DNA from 3 places in the Halomonas sp. 3F2F genome. Region 3 is predicted to be linked to each of the others. Evidence: riboswitches for the same ligand, from Rfam matches in the RefSeq annotation. Region 3 holds a riboswitch; each other region holds the start of a gene.

Region 1 (7,259 bases), on a different contig from region 3:
GGTAAAGTGCCACTCTCATAAGAAGTAAACAGAGTAAGTAATTCTCGCCTAGCGCCGTTTTCTCACCACTGCATTGAGCTTAGCCATCATGTCCAGCGACTCATCCACTACACTCTGCGCTGCTCGTCCGCTGTCGCCCTGCATTCAGGTATGCAACATTGATCCAGCCTCTTCATTGTGCCAAGGCTGCGGTCGGACGCTAGATGAAATTGCCTGTTGGGGAAGTATGACCGAGGCCGAGAAGACCCCGGTATGGGAGCGACTTGAGCAAACAGGCTATGTCGACGCATTACGCAGAGAAGAGCGCTAGCCCTCTTCTGTATGCCGGTCACTCAGAATGTGATGCAGTTCGCCACACGCTACCATCGGGTCGTCGCAGTTAATCACGATGTTTGATTCTGCCAACACATAGCTACGGCCAGTCGTGGTGTTCTCCACCACTTGATAAGCGCCTTCTTGATGCGTGCCGGTGAAGGTACCAATAAACCCCGTTTCACGTAGTGATACGGTTTCTAACTTATCACCGATTCTCAGCCGACCTTCATAATTCATCAGCGCCAACCGCGCTGAGGTGCCCGTGCCAGTGGTGCTACGACAAATAACCCCAGGATGTACATACGTTGTTGAACGCGAGCGAATATAGCCTTCAGCTACTTTCTCTTCCGGCCCCATAAAATGTAAAAACGGCAATGGCCCTACATCTCCCAGGGTGTAATGGGAAAAGCCGCGCTGCGCTTGGATCGCCTCAACAATTTTATAAGCACAAGCGGCAAGCGCCTGCTCCTCACTGCGTACTAGCTTGAAGCCTAACTCTTCGGCATCTACCAAGGCATAAAAGCCACCGCTGTAAGCGACTGAGTAGGTAATTGCTCCCAGTTCCGGAACTTGAATCGTGTCGCGATAGGTGTCGATATAGCTTGGCAGGCCTTCACAGGTAACAGACTCCACTACCCCATTGCTCACCTTCGCTTCAATTTGCACCAAGCCTGCGGGTGCTTCCAGTTTAAAGCGTTGAATCCCTTCCTGCTTGGGCACCAATCCACTTTCCAGCACCGCAGTGGCAGTACACAACGTGTTAGAGCCCGAGTAAATTGGGTAACCCATGACCTCCATAATGATATAGCCCGCGACGGCGTCCGGATGCGAGGAAGGCACCAACAGATCTACCGACATCTCCGGAATACCATACGGCTCTTCTAGCAGCAGCCGCCGCAAACCATCGGCATCATCACGCAGAAACTCCATTTGTTGGCGTACTGTGGCACCAGGAAGCACGCCGATTCCCCCCGTCACAATACGGCTAACATCACCACCGGCATGAGTATCCAGCAGCTGAATCGTATGCAGATTTTTCATTAGCACTGCTCCTAGGCGGTGGTGAGGGCAAACGGCGCACCATGGGTTTCCCACTGCGCATCAGGAACAATAACTATTTTTCCCAGGTAGTTACTGCCACGGTTTACAAAGTAGCGCTCAGCGTTATGTAGATCCGATAGTTTAAAGGCCGCGTGCAGCACTGGTTTTAGCGCCCCACTGCGAATCCACTCGATCAGTTGTTCAGCCTCTTCGCGAGTGCCATGGGAAACACCAAAAATCTGCACTTGGTACAAGTAGACGCGAGTCCACATAATCTCGCTGATATTGCCACCACTCGCACCTGCAATGGAAAGCCGCGGATAACTGCTACGGCCTTGCATATCAACAATCATGGTATCGATAAACAGATCGGTCATCTGCCCACCGACCAAGTCCATCACTGCATCAATCGGCTTACCATCAGTGGTCGCCAATACACGCTCAACAAACGTCGATAAATCACCCCGATCGATGACGACTTCTGCACCCAACGCCAGCAGTGCATCGGCTTTATCCGGCTGGCTGACAGCGTAAGGAATAGCGCCCACGATCCGACAAAGCTGAATTAACGCCGTTCCGACACCGCCACTGGCGCCTGTCACCAGCACACGTTCACCCGCGCCAATGTTGGCAGACGTCATCATGTGATAAGCCGTCTGATACGAGCACATCCCCATTGCAGCAAGCTCTGCATCGTGCAGTTCAGGGTTGGGAACATGATGAAACTGATCGGCTGGGACGACGACAAAGTCAGCATAGCCACCATCAGCCCCGTGGCCATAATAATCTGGCGTCAGATTGATATCGCGACGCTCATCAGCGTAAATATTAAAATCGAGCAGGCCTCGTTCTCCAATACGTGAAGCATCCACTCCCTCGCCTACTGCCGCCACGCGTCCAGCAATATCAGCTCCTTGAATACGAGGAAATGTCAGTGTGGGCGATCCTCCCATCGCAAACGATGTGACTTCCTCTTTCCCTTTCGTAGGGTAAAGCCCTTCACGCGCTTTCCGGTCAGTATTATTTTTGGCCGTTGCTGTTACCTGAACCAGCACTTGCCCCGCCCCTGGTTTAGGGGTCATAACATCCTGCCGGTACTGCAATTTATCTACATCACCATGGCCTGTTAACAACATGGCAGACATCGTTTTCGGTACTTGAGGTACAGCTTCGGCCATAAATTTCTCCGTTGTGAAACGTTGGATGAACCTAGCTGACAATAGCAAACTTTCGCCGCCACTCAAGAGTAATAATAAAAACGGCGTCAACGGATATAAACCATTGACGCCGTTAATGTTTATTAATAATTACTAGCTAAAAACAGGTACACCAATAACTAACACATGTAGGTAAAGAGCAAACAAAATATACGCTATCAAGCCAATCACGACGGTGGCTATTGTCGCGGGAGCCGAGGTTGATACTGGCTTAGCGGGATGCAGGCGATCACGCTTTTTGGCTGCCTTAAAGGCCAGAATAGCCCACACCAAAAATGCTGCAAAAAAGACAATATCGCCCAGTCGTCCATTAGCCAATAAGTGTGAAAATGCCCAAATTTTCACGGCCAACATCATCGGATGACCAAGCTTCGCTTTGATAGCATTACGCGGCACATAGGCTGCCACCAGCATAATAAAGGCAGGCACCATCAGCAGTGCTACCGCATGGCGTAAGCCCGTGGGGGGAAACCAGACGTAGATAGGGTCTAGGCGCATTTGGCCAAAACCGTAAATAGCAATTGCCAGTCCAATCACCGACACTACCGAGTACGCAATCTTCCAGGTGTTTTCGCCGCGTTTAACAATCTGTCGCTGACGCCAGTCTTCAGCAAAGATACGCACAGAATGGCTGCCAAGAAAAATCAGCAGGCCAATAATCATGATGGTCATAAAAGTAGCTCTCAGGTTATTTGCAGGTCATTGGTCGACTGCGAGGATGCCACACTAGCGCTCCAACCACATGACCAACGATCAACTTTTCGCTACCAGCGATCATCTGGCTCAGTTTAAAACCAGTTTTTACGCTTAAATAACCAAATTAAACAACCTCCGATACCCAGCATGGCTCCCCAAACAAAAAAGTATCCGTACTGATAGCGCAGCTCTGGCATGTACTCAAAGTTCATGCCGTAAATACCGGCAATAAACGTCAGTGGCACAAATATGGCAGTAATCACCGTTAATACGCGCATGGTGATATTTAGCTGATGAGAGGAAATCGAAATGTAACCATCAATGAGATCACCGCAAATGTCGTAATACATTTGTGTCAGTGTATATAGGCGCTCAAAGCGCTCCTCTACATCCGTGATGGCATGCAGTGTTTCACTTTCTCCACGAGGCAGATGGGCATAGTCATAGGCAGTAAGCTCTTGGGTAATGCCTTTGTGGTAGCTAAAAATACGGCGCATCTTTACCAATCGTGAACGATAGGCGGTGATTTTCCGCATCAGCACATCATTACCAGCCTCTAAAAGCTCATCTTCTATATCGCTTAGCTCACTCTCAAACTCCAGTAAGCTATCGATGTAGAAGCCTGCCGAGATGTACATAATTTTCAGCGCGACACGCTCGGGAGATAGCGCCAGCAGTGTTTTTCCGTGCTCACTAAAGAGCCGTTCAATACTAAGCGCCTCACCGGCGTGCAGCGTGATTAGAAAACGCTCTCCAATAAAGAGGCACACCTGCTGAGGCACAAAGTTTAGCTGAGCATCAAACGATGAAATACCTCGGTAAATAATCAGGGTATGGTGCTCAAACTCTTCAATTTTCGGCGGATGGCGCTCTTTGTGGGCATCTTGAATTGCCATTGGATGACAATCAAAACGCTCCAATAGCTGGCCTCAGGCTCACCTTTCATGTCTATCCATAGGTGGCTACCGGGCGTCGTTTGCCAGTCATCGATGAGGCGTTCATCGCCTTCGCACACATCGCCTTCTGATGTCGTTAGCAGGCTGCGAATCATGATCGTCCCTGTTAATTTGGCTCACGGCTTAACGTTACGGCCTAACGCTTCGTCGATTAGGCAGGTATGCCAGTGTAACGCTGACGACAATAGACGCCAGTAACGCCCCTAGAAAAGGCCCTAACGTTGGGATACTGCCTGGAAAGGTAGCCGCCATAATGCCAGCCGTAACGCTTCCCTGGCTTAGCCACCCCGGCAGTATTGCCCCTGCTAATCCAGCCATGCCGCCACCAATCGCCGCCACTGGCGTCATACGTTGCCACAGGCCAAGCAGCACAGGCACCACGATGGCAGCGCAAAGTAAGTCGGCTATCAAGAAGAGCCGTAGAACTGACAATCCTTGCAGGGCAATAAATACCACCGGCACCATCATTGCGACCGTTATCCAACGTGCGGTCGTTAAAGATGTTGCATGTCGTTCACCGCCACGCCCGACTATCAGCGACGCTATACCGTTTTGCAGCGTATCGACACTTGAGGTCACTAGCGTGACTGCCAACACCAATGCAGGTAACGCCACCCAGGCAGGCGCATCTGTTAACAGCGCAAAGAAAGGAATAGGTGGCTCTCCCAAAGCAACACCGCTCATGGCGGCCATGATGCCGACACCGCCGATCACCATCACAACCAGTACGGTCAGCCCGCCGCCTAGCCAAGCACCGCGGCCTAAGCTCTGGTCATCCTGAGCAGCCCACACACGCTGCCAATAGCCTTGATGAAAAAGATTGGCGGCGGTCACCGCAATCACAAGCGTCAGGGCAACACTCAGCGCGCTTGCGATAGGAATAGAGGGCATGACGGCGTCATTCGGCATGGCTGGTAGCCGCCAAATCGCAACGCTACCCACAGCCAATAACAGGGCTAGCAAAAGCCATGCCTGCCAGCGATCCGTTGCGAGGCTTGCGCGCAACCCACCAATCACCGTATACACCAAGGTAGTGAGCGCAACGCCAATAATCACTAGTGCAGGTGGCACATCGGAAAGCAGTGCGGTAATAGCACCTATCGCCGTCAGTTCCGCTGCTAAAAAACAGCCCATGTAGGCTACGGACACCAGCAGCACCCAATGACGCACCCCCTTGCCGTAACAAGCGTGGGCGAATTCGGCAATGCTTCTGCCTTCTGGCAATGCGCGACGAATTTTTGGTCCGTACAACCCCAACACGATAAACGGCAGCGCAGAGCCAATGGCATAGCCTGCCAACGCTAACGGACCAACAAAGGCACCAATTTCAGGCGGCGCAAACAGAATCCAGGCGCCCATTCCCGAGGCTAAAAAGGAGAATCCAAGCGTGGAAGCGGTTTGCGAGTTCCGCGCCGTGACATAGTCATCAAGCGATCCCTGCACATGACGTGCACGCAGGCCCAGAAAAGCAAAACAGAATAGCGCCGCACCAAGTACGGCTGACGTTAGGTAAGGCATGTCGCACTTCCTCCGCCGGTATGAACCGGATCAGGTTCCAGGGTCTGCGCAGTGCGCATTCTCAGCCCAACAGCTGCGGGCTCCCCTGGCGACAGTGAATGGAGACGCTATCCTCGGTGAAAGCGGCTCGTTAGTAAAGGCTGGGCGTTAGTAAAATTTATCCGTGGGTAACGCCTAGATGTGCGTCTGTATCCTGCTAACGCGGTAGGCGGCCCATCAAATAAAACTCCTCATTGGGGGGCGTACCCGTCATGGTAACTAATCGATTCGACATGCCGAAAAAAGCAGCAATGGCGCCAATATCCCAACAGTCCTCTAGCGTAAAACCTACTTTCTCTAATGCTGTTTGCCACGTGGCAGAGAACTCCCCAACTTCAATCCCGCAGTGCAATGCAAAATCCAGCATGACACGATGGCGTTCGCTTAGCCCTGCCGCTAGATGATTGATAGCGACATTGTCAGCAACTAAAGGGTCTTTACTATAAATTCTCAATAGCGCGCCATGGGCAACAACACAATAGAGACAACGATTGCGAGCACTGGTAGCCACAACAATCATCTCTTTTTCAGCTTTAGTCAGCGTGTCGGATTCACGTTCCATCAAAGCATCGTGATAAGCAAAAAAAGCGCGAAACTCCTCAGGGCGATGCGCCAGCATTAAGAACACATTGGGCACAAATCCCGCCTTGCTTTGCACTTTTAATATTGCATCGCGAACATCGTCAGGCAGTTCATCCAGCGTTTCTGGGACACGGAAACGGCTAAGTCGATTAGTCATCGTTACACCTCATTTGCTGATTAAGCTTTAAATTTTTGTTTTGATTAAACAATCATGCTGTTGGATAACGCGCTTCAGTAACAAAACACTAAACAAAGTGACTTTCAATCGTGGCTAACGCTGTCCATACTCTCAACTATTCAATGACCTATAAGCCGTGCAGTAAATGCATCAAACGGCAATTAACAGGGACACCAAAATGCATTATTCCGAAGCCAAAGAGCATACGCCTGGGCACTTGCATACTCTTTTTGCCGACCCTTATTGCGCGTTTAAAAACGACACCGATGAGCGTCAGCTGCATATCCGGATAATGCTGCACACCCTTCTGGCACTGCCTATGCATCACGCGCGTGCCACGCTCCGGGTTATCCATGGCTGGGAAAACGGCGGCTTCGAGCCAAGTGATCTAAAGCACAAGGACTTCCCGCTTGCCTCTTTAGATGATTTCCACCGAGTGGTTAACGAGGTCTCCCCTAACCCTCAAGAACACGAGGCGTCGTTAAGCGCTAGCACGCCGCTCCTCTCAGCACCACTGGCGAGCATATTCGCCAACGCAGAAGCCGATGGCATCATCGTTTCTGACACGCTGCGCAGCACACCTGCCCGCTGGCCTGCTTTGAAAGGCGGTTTAGCCATTTATACGCTCTTCAAAATGTATCATCGCTTAGTTTATGGCGAAGATGACAACTACCGCTGCTCTCAGTGTGAAACGCCCGATGGCCTGCATGAGCTACA
Region 2 (7,259 bases), on a different contig from region 3:
AGACAGCAGGGCAAGCGGGTTTTGCGAAGCGAGGGTCAGAAGACCGGTACCAGCGGGTTCGCCCTCTTTCATTGTCAGGTTGTTAAGGCGTGCTCTGAAACCAGACAGAGATGGGCCAATCATCATGGCGACTGGATTGTTGATCGCCATATTGATCTCATTCCAGGTGCTGTTTAACTCCTGCAGCTCATCACAGCTAAACGGGTTTTGACGCACTTCCTGGGCATACTTCTGAACAGTTTGCATCAGTACAGGTAGATTCAGGCCTAGCCCAAAGCTGGCCATGCCCTCTGTGCTACCAAGGCCCGGAACCTGAGCAGTCATTGCACGGAGGTCGCTGACAATAGCCTCATCGGTTTCCAGGATGAGGTTCATCTCCATACGGTCGAGGTTATACTCACGCATGCCCATTACAAGACCAGGGAAGCGGTTGGTGATGCGGTCAATATCTGCTTGGCAGGCGGAGAGATCCAGCCGCTCTGCGTCAGCTGCGTCCAATAGTGCTTGAGTACCTAAGTGTGTGGGTGTACTCAGCTCACTAAGCAGGCGTGATGAGTCGATTTCCCCGGCACCATAGGGCGTGAAGCCATGACGCTGTTCAATTTCCTCTAGGGCGCCGGTATCACCAATGTTGCTGTCAGGCAGGGTGCTACCCAGCACCTGTGATAGCAACTCATCGCTAACATTTTCTGGCACCACCGACATCAGCAGTTGCTTATCGATAATGGCCATGATGGCTTTAATCGGACCATCTTGTGTCAGCACCCAGTACTCTTTTCCATCTGTTGTGGCCGTACTCGGGTTGATATCTGCATTGGTGAGGATGCGCTGCAGCGTTTCGCGGAAAGCGTCTTCATCCTGCAATTCCATACGCAGAGTGGGCAAGATACCCAGTCCGTATAAAGCGACCTGGGGGCTCATTCTAAAGCCCAGTGCATGAATATCATCGAGTGTTTCAACCCCGACAAACTCTTCCCCCATAGCGATCAACAGTGACATCAGCGAATGCAACACGTCATCGTCTATCTCGTGCAGCATGTCGCGCAGTTCATCCAAGTCAGCTTCAAGGCTATCCTTTGGCTGCATGCGCTGGTAAAGAGCAAAGGCATCTTGTTCAGGCATTGACTCCCGTGTTGCCACAAAATAGGGAGAGTCGGCGGGGATATATTTCAACAGGGAAGCTGAGAGGTTTTTTGGTGCTTCCTGCTGGGTGTCTGTTGCTGTTGGCGCGCTATCGTCGCTGCAGCCACTCAGTACGCCCGTGCTGAGAAGGGCAAGAGAAACAGCCAAGGATAGTTTCGTTCTCATCTAGAGTCAGTCCTTTGAAAAATGTTGGCTTGAAATTGAACATTTGGAATAAATTTTACTGTGAATGATAATCATACACAAATTAATTTAAACTAGCCTCTTCTTGGTTAAGAAAATGGCCCTTGAGGTCGTGTAAGACCCAAGAGCCATTTGTTATTAGCGAAACTTACAGGCTGCTATTTTAAACTTCCTGGTACAGTTCGCTACCTTCTCGGCGGAACTTCTCGGCTTGCTCCTGCATGCCACGTTTGACTGCCTCGGAATCACTTTCAGCGGCATTTTCCGGCGCGCGGTCACGATAGGTATCGCGTACTTCCTGGCTGATCTTCATGGAGCAGAACTTCGGCCCGCACATAGAGCAGAAGTGCGCCACTTTGGCAGAGTCCTTCGGCAGGGTTTCGTCGTGGAATTCACGGGCGGTGTCCGGGTCTAGCCCCAGATTGAATTGGTCTTCCCAGCGGAATTCAAAACGTGCTTTGGAAAGCGCGTTATCGCGACGCTGTGCTGCCGGGTGGCCCTTGGCCAAGTCCGCTGCGTGGGCAGCAATCTTGTAGGTGATGATGCCGGTTTTGACATCATCTTTATTCGGCAGACCCAAGTGCTCCTTCGGCGTCACATAGCAGAGCATTGCACAGCCAAACCAGCCGATCATGGCCGCACCAATGCCCGAGGTAATGTGGTCGTAGCCGGGGGCGATATCGGTGGTCAGTGGGCCGAGGGTATAGAAAGGCGCCTCATGACATGCCTCAAGCTGCTTATCCATGTTCTCTTTAATCAAGTGCATGGGCACATGGCCAGGGCCTTCGATCATCACCTGAACGTCGTGTTTCCAGGCGATCTTCGTCAACTCACCCAGGGTCTCCAGCTCAGCGAACTGCGCTTCGTCGTTGGCATCGGCGACTGAGCCGGGGCGCAGGCCATCGCCCAGAGAAAACGCTACGTCGTACTGCTTGCAGATCTCGCAGATCTCTTCGAAGTGGGTATACAGGAAACTTTCCTGGTGATGGTACAGACACCATTTGGCCATAATGGAACCGCCACGGCTGACAATGCCGGTCACCCGGTTGGCGGTCAGTGGCACATAGCGTAGCAACACACCCGCGTGAATGGTGAAGTAATCCACGCCCTGTTCAGCCTGTTCAATCAAAGTGTCGCGGAACACTTCCCAGGTCAGGTTTTCGGCAATGCCGTTGACCTTCTCAAGCGCTTGATAGATCGGCACTGTACCAATCGGCACCGGCGAGTTGCGGATAATCCACTCACGGGTCTCGTGAATGTTCTGGCCAGTGGAAAGGTCCATGATGGTGTCCGATCCCCAGCGGATACCCCAGGTCATTTTGTCGACTTCTTCTTCAATCGACGAGGTAACTGCCGAGTTACCCAGGTTGCCGTTAATCTTCACCAGGAAATTACGGCCAATAATCATCGGCTCGGATTCTGGGTGGTTGATATTGTTGGGGATAATTGCGCGCCCCCGGGCAACTTCGTCGCGCACAAATTCCGGCGTGATCTCTTCCGGCAATTTTGCACCAAAGCTCTGGCCAGGATGTTGGTGACCAAGAATACGCTCAACTTCAGCGGTGCCTAATGTTTGGCGGCGCTGGTTTTCGCGAATGGCAATAAATTCCATTTCAGGGGTAATAATGCCCTGGCGCGCATAGTGCAGTTGGGTAACATTCTTACCTGGTTTTGCCCGGCGAGGGGTGCGCGTTAAATCAAAACGCAACTGAGCAAGCGTGGGGTCGTTAGCGCGGCGATTGCCGTACTCACTGGTGGGGCCGTCAAGGAACTCGGTATCGTTGCGCTCTTCAATCCAGGCGCGGCGCAGGGCGGGTAGGCCTTTGCGTAAATCGTTGTTGGCGGCTGGGTCGGTGTAAGGGCCAGAGGTGTCGTACACCAGTAGCGGCGGGTTCTCTTCATCAATGCTGCTGGTTTTAGTGGGCGATAGAGTGATTTCCCGAAACGGCACGCGGATATCGGGTCGTGAGCCTTCAACGTACACCTTGCGCGACGCAGGCAGCGGTTGAATAGCAGCGGCATCGACTTGGGCGGTTTCAGCTAAAAAGTGGCTGGTTTTACTTTTTGAGGTCTTAGCTTTTAAAGTTTCAGTTTCTAAAGTCTTCGTCATGACGGTCGTCTTCCTTCGTTGTTGATTATGGTTATTGTGTTGGCTTAATGGGTGAGGCTTTTGTCTGTTAGATCGCTGTCTATCAGATCCAGACCCATCTGCCAGAAATCGATTTCCAGACGCGTGGCGTCGCGGAAGATCTTGCTCAGCTCGGCAAAGCGGACGGGGGTAACATCGGCCAGGCGGGCGTTGAGCCACTCAAGCTCTGCCTGCATGGCGGCCTGAAACTCCTGGCTTTCGTACATCGCTATCCAGGCATCAAACGGGTTTTGGCTGCCGCGTAGGGTAGAAGGCTGAGCGTTCAGCCAGTTGGCGATTTCGCCGTAGCCCACTAAGCAAGGAGCCAGCGCCACGTGCAAATCGAGCAGGTCGCCGCGATTGCCGGTGTCTAATACGTAGCGGGTATACGCCAAGGTAGCTCTGGCTTCGGGAAGCTCCGCCAGCTCTTGCTCGGAAATCCCCCACTCCTGGCAAAAGCCCACGTGCAGGCCCAGCTCCACATCCACAATGGCTTTTAAACCTTCATGGGCCTGGCGCAGATCAGCCAGCGTAGGGCTTTTATAGGCGGCCAACGCGTAGGCGCGGGCGAAGTGAATCAAAAACAGGTAGTCCTGTTTCAAATAGTGGCGAAACGATGCTTCTGGTAGCGCGGCGGTACCCAACTGACGGACAAAATCGTGCTCAATATAGGCGCGCCAGTCGTCATAGCAGGCATTAGTAAGATCAGCAAAGCGGTAGCCCATGGTGCCTCCGGTAGTAATGATCCGGAAGGTGGGCGGTTGAGATCGAGGGAATGGCGCAGAAGGAGGCGTGAAGCTAAGCCGAGGCCATCGCTTGATCCCTACGCCGGTACCCGCGCGCTCGTCATAGGAGCAGCGCATTAGCCGGATCAGGTTCAGCGGGACCAGCGCTTTGGCAGTATCAAGAGGATACGCCCTGCGCCATCTCAGCCGGATTCACCGGCACCCCGTCAAGCAGTTAGTGCCAAGCAGTCTAGGAGGACGAGAGAAGAGATGCAAGGGGGATAGTGAGTGAATAGTAGGCTTCTTAGAAACGTTGATGTACTTGGCTAACCTAACGCCGCCACGCGTCTCTCGATTGCTAGACACTCTAAAAATTACTGCACTTCATGGCCTGACAGGGCGGCAGGGGGCCGTAAGTTGTGAAATCGAATGAAAAAGCGAATTTAGTAACAATAGGTTTTCTCAGTACGGAGGCTGTAGTGCTTGACCCGCAGGATCGCCTTGACGCGTTCCATCAGTTTCATAAGAGCCACTTTTTGTAACTATTCATAAATACAGTATTTTGAGCAGGGAAAAACACGTAAGCGCGCAAATTTTGGATATGCTGCCAAAATTGGCTTTGCCCTCTTGGGAATCGATGGGGTAGAGTCAAATTGGGTAGCTGAAAAAAACCAATGAATGTGTCGCCGCGTTTATTGGGGTTTTGTAGCGGGGTGTATAATCACTGTTAGAGTCTAGGAGAAACAATGGCAATACCGAGAGTCTTTATAAGTTCCACATGCTATGACCTAAAGCACATAAGGGAAAATCTTAAATATTTCGTGAGAACCATTGGGTACGAACCAGTTTTGTCTGATGAGGGTGATGTTTTTTATAGCCCAAGCTCACATACACATGACTCCTGCCTCAAAGAAGTTGAAACATGCCAAATATTTATTTTAATTATTGGTGGAAGACAGGGTGGGAACTATAAAGACGAGATTTCATCTATTACCAACAATGAGTACCGGGAAGCAGTTCGAAATAATATCCCCATTTTTGCACTCGTCGAAGCTTCAGTGCATTCTGATCATCACGTATTTATCACTAACAGAAAGAAAAATCCAGATATAGCTGAGAGTATAGCGTATCCAAGTATCGACGACATAAGGATTTTTGGCTTTGTAGACGAGGTTAGAAAAAACACTAAAAACAACGCCATTTTTCCATTTCGAGATTTTTCGGATATGGAGTCCTACTTAAAGAAGCAATGGGCCGGAATGATGTATGATTTTATTATTCAGCGGTCTAACGAGGAAAACTCAAAGATCACTAATAAGCTTCTAGATGATTTGGCATTGGCTACCAAAAAGTCTGAAGAGTTAATTAAAGTTCTTCTTAAATCAAGTGGCAACAATGAAACTGCCGAAAAGACAATTGAAGAAGTTTCAAACCGAGTTCAAGCGGAGAACTTTGCAAAGCTTGTGCTTTCTCGCTTCAAACTGGACAAGCTATGGAATACTAGCATCGAAGATTTGGAGTCCATACCTCTCAATGGAACTTGGATAGATTTTCTTGAAGCTACACCTGATTTCCATATTGATGAGGTTGATCAAGGAGATGGTGAGGTTGATCAAGTTTTATGGGGCACTGCATCGCACGGAATCCAAATTGGCTCATATACAAATGGTGAATACAGACCCGCCAACCTAAGCAGCTTTGAAGATTCATTTTCATCTCTAAAGTCCGTTGATGCTGATACGCGAAGAAATATATATTTAACGATGGTAAACGGATTTTAACAAAGCATTGCAGCGGACAAGCCGCTGAATGCGGCGTTGAGCCTGTAGAAAAACTCCGCTGACGGCTAAGTTTTGGTAGGATCTAGGAAACAGACGAGGAGTGGTCAGCATGCCGCGCTTCAAGGCTTATAACTACGATCAGAACGCCATGGTGGTGATCAACTACCAAGATCAGCTCCAGCCAGGCACCTTTGAATACGCTGTGCACTACCTGATCGAGCATAAACTCGACTTATCGGTTTTCCATAAGACAAATACGGCAAGTGCCATCGGAACGGTGCCGGTCGATAGGTATCTTTTATCATCGAGAATAATCGGTTGCCCAATGACACTGATTGGATGAAGCACCGAGTCGATAGCCCCAAGGGCAAGCAGATCTACAGTCATCGCATGTCGGTAGTGGAACCGGTGTTCGGCAATATTGGCACGACGAAACGACTGGACCAGTTCAGCCTACGGGGTAAGAAAAAGGGCCAGTGGCAGTTATAGTGCCTGGTGCATAATATTGAGAAGTTAGCGAATTATGGTCATTTGGCTGAATGCCGATATTAAGATGACTCATCCAGATGACCGGCTGGATAAATGAATAAGGGCAACAGGCGATGGAAATGGCTCGAAATCGGGTTTTTCTATGGCCTCGTTAAGTTTTACGAGCATGGACTATGCATTGAGTATACGAGCTGAATATTTTCTCTACGGAATAGAGGTTGGCATTTTAGACTTTAATGAAGCTATCTCCTGGGCTGACTCCGTAATAGAAGAATCTGCAGAGCCAGATGGCGAAATAATCGATCTTGCGTTGAGCCGTCCGCGTGGCCGTAATGGCGTGATGGAGGCGCTAGCTGCGATTCCAGGCGAGAGGCGCCCGCAGGTTGCTGGGAGACTTTTGCTTGCGGAACTGAGCGATAGGCTATCCTCTGGCAAGAAGCTGAAGACAATCTCAAGGCAGGCTCTTGATGTTGCATGGGCAACTCAACAACCCGAAGAAATTCGATTCGAACTCGACCGCATAGATGATGGCATATATCTCGCCGAGTCAGGCACATACGGTACGATTGATGAATGCAGGCAAGAACTGGAAACAGCCCTTTCTGTCTACGGGGGCATCAGTGAAACTTAACAATCACAGGCACGGCGACGCCAACTACATTGCGGCTTCGCCTCCATTCCGCAGCCGCGCATGCTGGCTGGCGTTGGGCGGAACAGAAAGGTATCGATGACGTTGAATATAGACATAAATGAGATAATAGATACTCAAAACTCCACATGGGAATCTCAGCGCATAGATAAGTCGCATGC
Region 3 (7,259 bases):
AAAAAACGAGCGCAAATTTGGAAGTTATCTGTTTCGTCCATTTCGTAGCTGGGATACAGCGAATTGTCAGATATAACTCTAATTCGGTTTCCAGGTAAATGCTGAAGACGTTTAACGTGTACTTGGCCGTCTAATTGAAAAAGAACTCCATCTAACCATTCTTTACCCAACCTCGCCATTGACCTTAGTCATACTTAGCCCACACCGATTCCACGCTAGCGCCTTCGGCTCAACGTGCTACGCTTCGCGTTACTTTTCTTATTTGGGTGATTCGCTATGCCGATGTTTCGTGTGTTGGCGGCTTCCGCGCTGGTGCTGCTCACGCTGTCTACGCAAGCCCAGGCCCAAACGTCTGCTGACTGGTCGGCTTACAATAAGCTGCAGATTTGGACGCAGCCCAACCAAGCCTCTAGCGCGATTAACCGTTTTCAACCTGCTCGTTTCTCGGTTGGGTCTGTCACTTTGAACGGTGAGTACGTCTCACCCCAGCCATTTGGCGCTATTAGCCGCGTAATGGTCGCCGCACACCATGGCTATATAAGAGGCACGATTTAACATTGTCAGTGCAACAGGATTGTCAGCACACCAGGAGCGCGTAAAATATCGGGCTCTTTTTTGGTTTTTGTAATTGTTATGTTATAACTTATTTATTGGTAGCGAGGACACTCAATGAGTGAGCATATGCATCGCCATAACAAGGAAGGTCCTTGTCATTTTTCGCTGATGTCGTTATCTGCCACGAAGCGGTTGGGTCTAGTGGCACTGCCGCTGCTGGGTTTATGGGGGTTAGTTTTGTGGGCAAGTGGGTGGCCGTTATGAGTGAGCGTTCACTTTCACGCCTGCAACTGCATGACTTGCACCTTGCCCAAGGCGGACGCACGGTACTTGAGCATGTCGATGGTGACATAAAACCCGGTGCTATTACGGCGCTTATCGGCGCTAACGGGGCGGGCAAAAGCACGCTGATCCAGGCGATTATGGGAGAACTGCGGCCTATTAGCGGCAAAGTGATTTGCACCGTTGATAAAGCACGCCGCGCATGGTTACCGCAGCAACTGGCTCTGGACCTTACCTTTCCGATGAGCGTGGAAGAGTTGGTGATGACCGGCAGTTGGCCAAGCCACGGGGCGTTGAAAGGCTACTGTGCGGCGCATTATCGCAAGGGTCGCGACATCATGGCGCGCTTAGGTATTTCTCATTTGGCCCACCGCCCTTTGGGTGAGCTTTCCGGCGGCCAGCGCCAGCGGGCGCTGATTGGCCGTACGTTGATGCAGGAAGCGGAGCTTTTGTTACTGGATGAGCCGTTTGCCAACGTGGATAGCGATACGGTGGATATTTTGATCCGTATTTTGCGCCAAATGGCCGATGAAGGCGTGACCATCATTATTGTGCTGCACGACATGGATCATCTGAGCCACCTAGCCGATGAAGTATTAATGCTAAACGGTGGCCATGGTCGCTGGGTCGCGCCTAGCGCGCTTAACCACCAACATGCATCGGCCAAGGTCGTGCCGTTTGCTTTGGGAGGTCGTCATGCTGGCACTGCTTGATGCGTGGTTTGTTGCGCCTTTCGATTATGGCTTTATGCGGCGTGCGGTCGTGGGTGGTTTGGCACTTTCGCTTGCAGCTCCTCCACTGGGCGTGTTTTTGGTGCTACGGGGCATGAGCCTGATTGGCGATGCAATGGCCCACGCTATTTTGCCTGGGGTGGCGCTGGGCTTTTTACTCGCCGGGTTCTCTCTACCGGTGATGAGCGCTGGCGGCGTTCTTTTCGGCGTGATGGTGGCGTTACTTGCCGGTGCTGTGTCGAAAATGGGCGGCCAGCGCGAAGACGCCGCCATGGCGAGCTTCTTTATTATCTCGCTGGCGGCCGGGGTATTGCTCATTTCGATGGGTGGCAGCAGCGTGGATTTAACCCATGTGCTGTTCGGCTCAATTTTGGCGATTAACTCCACAGCGCTACTGCTCATTGCCTCTATCAGCACACTGATTGTGATTATTTTGGCGATTATTTTCCGCGCGTTGGTCGTGGAGTGTTTAGACCCGCTGTTTTTACGCGGGCAAAGCCGCCGTAGCAGCTGGGTACATAGCGTTTTTTTAGGGCTATTGGTGCTTAATTTAACCGCGGGTTTCCAAACCTTGGGCACGTTAATGGCGGTGGGCTTAATGATGCTGCCTGCCACTGCAGCGCGGTTTTGGAGTAAGCGGCTGGAAGGCTTGATAGGTATTGCCGTGGTATTGGCCATGGTCGCCAGTACCGGCGGGCTATTGATTTCATTTCATCTTGATACCCCATCAGGGCCGAGCATTATTTTGCTGGCTGGGGTGGGTTATCTACTGTCGGCACTGTTCGGCCGCTATCACAGCTTAGCCGCTAAGCTGCGGCGCAAGACAACGCCGCTGGCGCTTGAACAGTCGTCATAACTCTTTGTTATTTTTGAAGGAGCGTTATATGTCGCTTTTCTCTTCATCGCGCTGGTGGGTGGGTGTTTCGGCCATGCTGGCATTGCCTGCAGCAATGGCTAGCGACCGTGTTCAGGTAGTGACCAGCTTCTCTATCTTGGCCGACATGGTCGAAAACGTGGGCGGCGAGCACGTTGACGTAACGTCGCTTGTCGGCCCTGACGGCGATGCGCATGTTTATTCACCAAGCCCAGGCGACGCCCGCGCGTTGGCCAGCGCAGATGTGGTGGTCTTTAACGGACTGCTGTTTGAGGGCTGGATGGAGCGTTTGATTGAGTCTAGCGACTATACGGGTGCATTGGTCACTGCAACCAACGGCATTCAACCCCGCGCCTTTGCCAAACACGATCATGAAGAACACGGCCATGACGATCATGGACACGACGACCATGGCCACGACGATCATGACCACGGACATGACGAGCACGATCACAGTGAACATGACCATGGTGATGACGACCCTCACGCATGGCAGGATCTACAGCAGGCAAAGGTCTACGTTACCAATATTCGCGATGGCTTAATCGAAGCAGACAGTGCCAATGCCGAAAGTTATCAAGCGAATGCTGAGCGCTATTTAGCAGCAATAGACGAGGCTGATCATGAAATTCGTGATTTGCTGAGCGATATTCCCGCTTCCGCCAGCGTGATTACCGGCCATGATTCGTTTGGTTATTTCTCAAATGCTTATGGGGTGAACTTTCTTGCTCCTGTCGGCCTGTCTACCGAAGCTGACCCCAGCGGCGCCAGCATGGCCGCGCTTGTAGATGTCATTGAGCAGGAAAACGTGCAGGCGCTGTTCCACGAGAACATGACCAACCAAGCCATCATCAACCAGCTTGCCGAAGAAACTGGCCTGCCAATTGCTGGCACACTGTATGCCGATGCGCTGGCGAGTGAGGGTGAAGCCGGCACTTACTTAGGCATGATGCGCGACGCTCGAGCACCACAACGCTACTTTCGACCCCGAACCCGGCGCGTACAACCAAGTGGGCGGTGGGCATTCGCATAGCCACGGGCATGCTCATTCCCACGACCACGACCACGACCACGACCACGACCACGACCACGACCACGACTATCATGGTCATGATCACTAAGCCAAAAAGTTAACTATTGAATACCGCCGCCGGGCGGTATTTTTTTGCGTTGCATTTTGTCCCAGGGATGGGGAGACTTGCACTACTGCTGCGAATTTTCATCCCTGCAAAGAGCCAATACCATGCGCCTGAACGCCGATTTTAGCCACTTTGCCAGTGTCACGCCGGATCAGTACCGTTGGGTGGACTCCCCCAGCGCTGGTGTAGAGCGCATGATGCTAGACCGCATTGGCGACGAAGTCGCCAGAGCCACCAGCTTGGTACGCTACGCGCCCAACAGCCAGTTCAATCGCCATACTCATGGTGGTGGTGAAGAAATTTTAGTGTTGGAAGGTGTCTTTGCCGATGAGCATGGCCGTTACCCGGCAGGCAGCTACTTACGCAACCCGATTGGCACTGGTCATACCCCACAAATAGGCGAAGAAGGCGCACTTATTCTGGTAAAGCTACACCAGTTTGATGAAAACGATATTTTGCAACTGGCCGTGCCTGCCCATAGGCTGCCCTGGCAGCCCGACCGACGGCCAGGTATTACTTACAAAATGCTGCACACCTATAGCTCAAAACAGTATGGCCCAGAGCGGGTCAGCCTAGAGCGTTGGGAAGCCGATACACTGGTGTCTTATCCACCGCTTGCCGGTGGTTTAGAGTTGTTTGTGCTGGAAGGCTCTCTTATCTGTGATGGACAGGAATACGTTACCGGCAGCTGGTGCCGCTACCCAGTAGGTGCGGCACCTCAGTTACGCGCGGGTAATGAAGGCGTGCAGCTTTATCTAAAACGCGGGCACTTAGCCACTGTTAAGCTAACCAGCTAATCTACAAAACTGTTTACAAATCTAGCCTACCAAGCCAACAAACGGCAGCAGCGTTAACAGGGCAATCAGCACCACGGCAACGATTACCAGTACGACTTGCACGGGGTGGGCAAGGAAGCGTCGCCATAATGTTGGCGCACTGCCACTGGCAACCGCTTCTTCGTGCTCTCGCCGCGCCTTAGCTTGACGCTTTTCCTGATACGCTGCCAATGCCGCTTCAGCGGCCTCACGCTGAGCAGTGTTACGCAGCCAAATGGCATCGACCCCCAGGCGAAAAAAGCCCGCCTGGGTTTCATAGACATCAAAGCCCTGCTCATCTAGTAACTGGCGTACTTCCAACGCCTCTTCATCGGTCACGTGGCGTAGCCGAAACAGCAAGTGGGCCATATTAGTCGCCCATGGCTGCCATGCGATCTGCCTGAATCACTTCAATCCAGTAGCCATCTGCATCTTTGACAAAGATAACGTCTTTCATCTTGCCCTGGTCCGCGCGCTTGATAAACGTTACTTCATGCTCATCAAACCAAGCCTCGGCAGCTTCTAAGTCAGGCACACTAAAGCAGATATGACCAAACCCTTGCGGCTCAGCGTTACCGTCATGATAGGCAAAATCCTGCTGATCTTCTGTGCCCCAGTTATGCGTCAATTCCAGTAAGCCTTTCTGACTGAAGGTCCAGGCAGTACGTGCTTGAGTATCTTCTGGCACGTTATCGCTGCTTTCGAGATTGGCTAGGAAGTAGAGCGAAAACTGCATCTCTTCGAAATCCAATCGGCGTAGCACCTGCATTCCAAAGACCTTAGAGTAGAACGCTAGCGCACGTTCGGGATCCTTCACCCGCAGCATGGTGTGATTTAAGCGAAACCCTTGGGTTTGCGGCGCTACGGGCGCGACGCCGGAATGTTGTTCGCCTTGAAAACTCATTTTGCTCTCCTGTCGCTAATGCTGATCATTGAATCCATTGAGCCTCACTTACCGCTTACCATGAGGGCTTTAGAGCCATAATACCAGCCTTTACAAGCATGTAGGCTTCACTAACGCAGTGTCACATTAAGCGCACTGGCAATACTAAACAAAAACCCTACACTTATTATTCATAAACTTTACAAAAAGCAGTTCCCGCAACATGAGCGATGCCCCACCTTTGAGGCATCCACAGGAGTTTTCCATGACTGCGATTGATATGACCCTCGGTGACCACATAACGTTAAAGCAGTTAGCCCGTGCCATACACAATGGCTTTTCACCGATTGTGGAAGTTGAATCAATGGATGGTATCTATAAGGTTCGCTTCCATCACGCGAACGGTGTCTCTGATTTAACCAATGCTGAGGGTCATGTCAGCACGTTTTTGGGCACCGGTGAAATTCGCGACACCCTTGGCCAGCTGGGCCTCACTCATGGAGTGCTTACGTTTGCCGACCAGTGTGGCGATGAAATGATTGGTGTTGAGGGTAAAGCGATGACGCCTGATGAGATGCTCACCTACGGAACACGCATCTCGTTTCGTTGATAGTTGCTCATAGCGTTGCCCAGGCTTTACAGATTGACCTAAGCCAAGGATAGTACCATCACGACAGGGGCGCCCTTGCTTAACGGGCTGAGAAGCACCCTTTGAACCTGAACCGGATAACACCGGCGTAGGGAGTCGTGGTGCAGCTGCATCACCTCCCAGCCGGGAGGATATTATGCCTTCACGCCCACTCGGCGATTATCTCCGCGACTTGCGCGCTGCCACACCGCTGGTACATTGCATTACCAACTATGTGGCGATGAATAGCACCGCTAACTTGCTATTGGCGACAGGTGCTTCCCCCGCCATGCTGCATGCTCAAGAAGAAGTGGCGGAGTTCACGGCTATGTCTGGCGCGCTATCGATTAATATTGGCACCCTCTCTTCCCCTTGGGCTGACGCCATGGCAGTCGCCGCGCGCACTGCTCATGAAAACCATATTCCGTGGGTGCTTGACCCTGTGGCTGTTGGTGCTACCGCATTTCGCCAGCGTGTTTGCGAGACGTTGCTGGCTTATCAGCCTAACGTTATTCGTGGCAATGCCTCAGAAATACAAGCACTTAACGGATTAGCCAACCAGGGGCGTGGGGTTGATGCGACGGCTAGCACCCAAGAAGCGGCAACTGCTGCCATTGCGCTGGCACAGCAACATCGCTGTGTGGTGGCGGTGACTGGCGAGAGCGATTTCATTACCGATGGCACTGAACATTATCGTCTTACAGGCGGGCATGCGCTGATGCCCCGTGTGACGACCTTGGGCTGCGGCTTGAGTGCACTGGTCGCAAGCTTTGTGGCCGCAAACCACGAGCAGCCGCTGGAGGCCAGCCTGGCCGCCTTGGCGTGTTTCAGCCTCGCTGGAAGCCGTGCAGGCGAGCAGGCTCAAGGCCCTGGCAGTTTCCAGGTGGCGCTATTGGACGCGCTGTATCAGTTATCCCCTGACGACCTTTCGACCCTTGCTCAATGGGAGGCGGTGCATGCCGTTTGATCTTTCACTCTATTTAGTCACCGATGCTGGTCTGTGCGCTGGCATGGGTCTGGAAAAAACGGTTGAAGCTGCTGTGCAGGGCGGCATTACCATGGTGCAATTACGCGATAAACACGCTAGTGACGAGCACATGATCGCCCAGGCCAAACGTCTCAAAGCGATGTTGGCTGGCAGTGGCGTCCCTCTGATCATTAATGATCGCCTGAACGTGGCGTTCGCCAGCCAAGCGGATGGCTTACATGTCGGGCAAAGCGACACGGCTGTTCAAGCAGCGCGAAGCACGCTCGGCCAGCACGCCATTATCGGGCTTTCAATTAACACCCCAGCCCAACTTCAGGAGGCACCTGTCGAATTGCTCAATTACGTCGGTTTAGGGCCCGTGTTT

The links. A riboswitch is a leader RNA that binds a small molecule or an ion and turns the genes downstream of it on or off. The one in region 3 is predicted to bind thiamine pyrophosphate.
Region 1: another riboswitch for thiamine pyrophosphate. It lies ahead of INT21_RS17220 (sodium:solute symporter); the one in region 3 lies ahead of thiM (hydroxyethylthiazole kinase).
Region 2: another riboswitch for thiamine pyrophosphate. It lies ahead of tenA (thiaminase II); the one in region 3 lies ahead of thiM (hydroxyethylthiazole kinase).

The regions. Positions count from the first base shown of each region.
Region 1 is NZ_JABUZE010000170.1:11,002-18,260, forward strand. It holds gene arfB (alternative ribosome rescue aminoacyl-tRNA hydrolase ArfB) at 1-21, shown strand, start outside; gene INT21_RS17195 (DUF1289 domain-containing protein) at 89-310, shown strand; gene INT21_RS17200 (proline racemase family protein) at 307-1,356, opposite strand; gene INT21_RS17205 (zinc-binding dehydrogenase) at 1,368-2,534, opposite strand; gene INT21_RS17210 (NnrU family protein) at 2,667-3,245, opposite strand; partial or broken gene INT21_RS17215 (magnesium transporter CorA family protein) at 3,362-4,320, opposite strand; gene INT21_RS17220 (sodium:solute symporter) at 4,355-5,743, opposite strand; TPP riboswitch at 5,733-5,840, opposite strand; gene INT21_RS17225 (peroxidase-related enzyme) at 5,940-6,521, opposite strand; gene INT21_RS17230 (hypothetical protein) at 6,721-7,259, shown strand, end outside.
Region 2 is NZ_JABUZE010000038.1:6,016-13,274, forward strand. It holds gene INT21_RS04785 (hypothetical protein) at 1-1,308, opposite strand, end outside; gene thiC (phosphomethylpyrimidine synthase ThiC) at 1,490-3,436, opposite strand; gene tenA (thiaminase II) at 3,481-4,179, opposite strand; TPP riboswitch at 4,258-4,416, opposite strand; gene INT21_RS04800 (DUF4062 domain-containing protein) at 4,926-5,960, shown strand; gene INT21_RS20315 (transposase) at 6,070-6,303, shown strand; gene INT21_RS04810 (transposase) at 6,300-6,449, shown strand; gene INT21_RS04815 (hypothetical protein) at 6,592-7,080, shown strand; gene INT21_RS04820 (hypothetical protein) at 7,177-7,259, shown strand, end outside.
Region 3 is NZ_JABUZE010000182.1:80,432-87,690, reverse strand. It holds gene INT21_RS20820 (S24 family peptidase) at 1-179, opposite strand, end outside; partial or broken gene INT21_RS18740 (hypothetical protein) at 373-555, shown strand; gene INT21_RS18735 (metal ABC transporter ATP-binding protein) at 816-1,550, shown strand; gene INT21_RS18730 (metal ABC transporter permease) at 1,534-2,424, shown strand; gene INT21_RS18725 (metal ABC transporter solute-binding protein, Zn/Mn family) at 2,453-3,475, shown strand; partial or broken gene INT21_RS20700 (urease accessory protein UreE) at 3,396-3,563, shown strand; gene INT21_RS18720 (cupin domain-containing protein) at 3,686-4,378, shown strand; gene INT21_RS18715 (DUF6164 family protein) at 4,400-4,765, opposite strand; gene gloA (lactoylglutathione lyase) at 4,767-5,300, opposite strand; gene INT21_RS18705 (hypothetical protein) at 5,545-5,889, shown strand; TPP riboswitch at 5,945-6,040, shown strand; gene thiM (hydroxyethylthiazole kinase) at 6,065-6,874, shown strand; gene thiE (thiamine phosphate synthase) at 6,864-7,259, shown strand, end outside.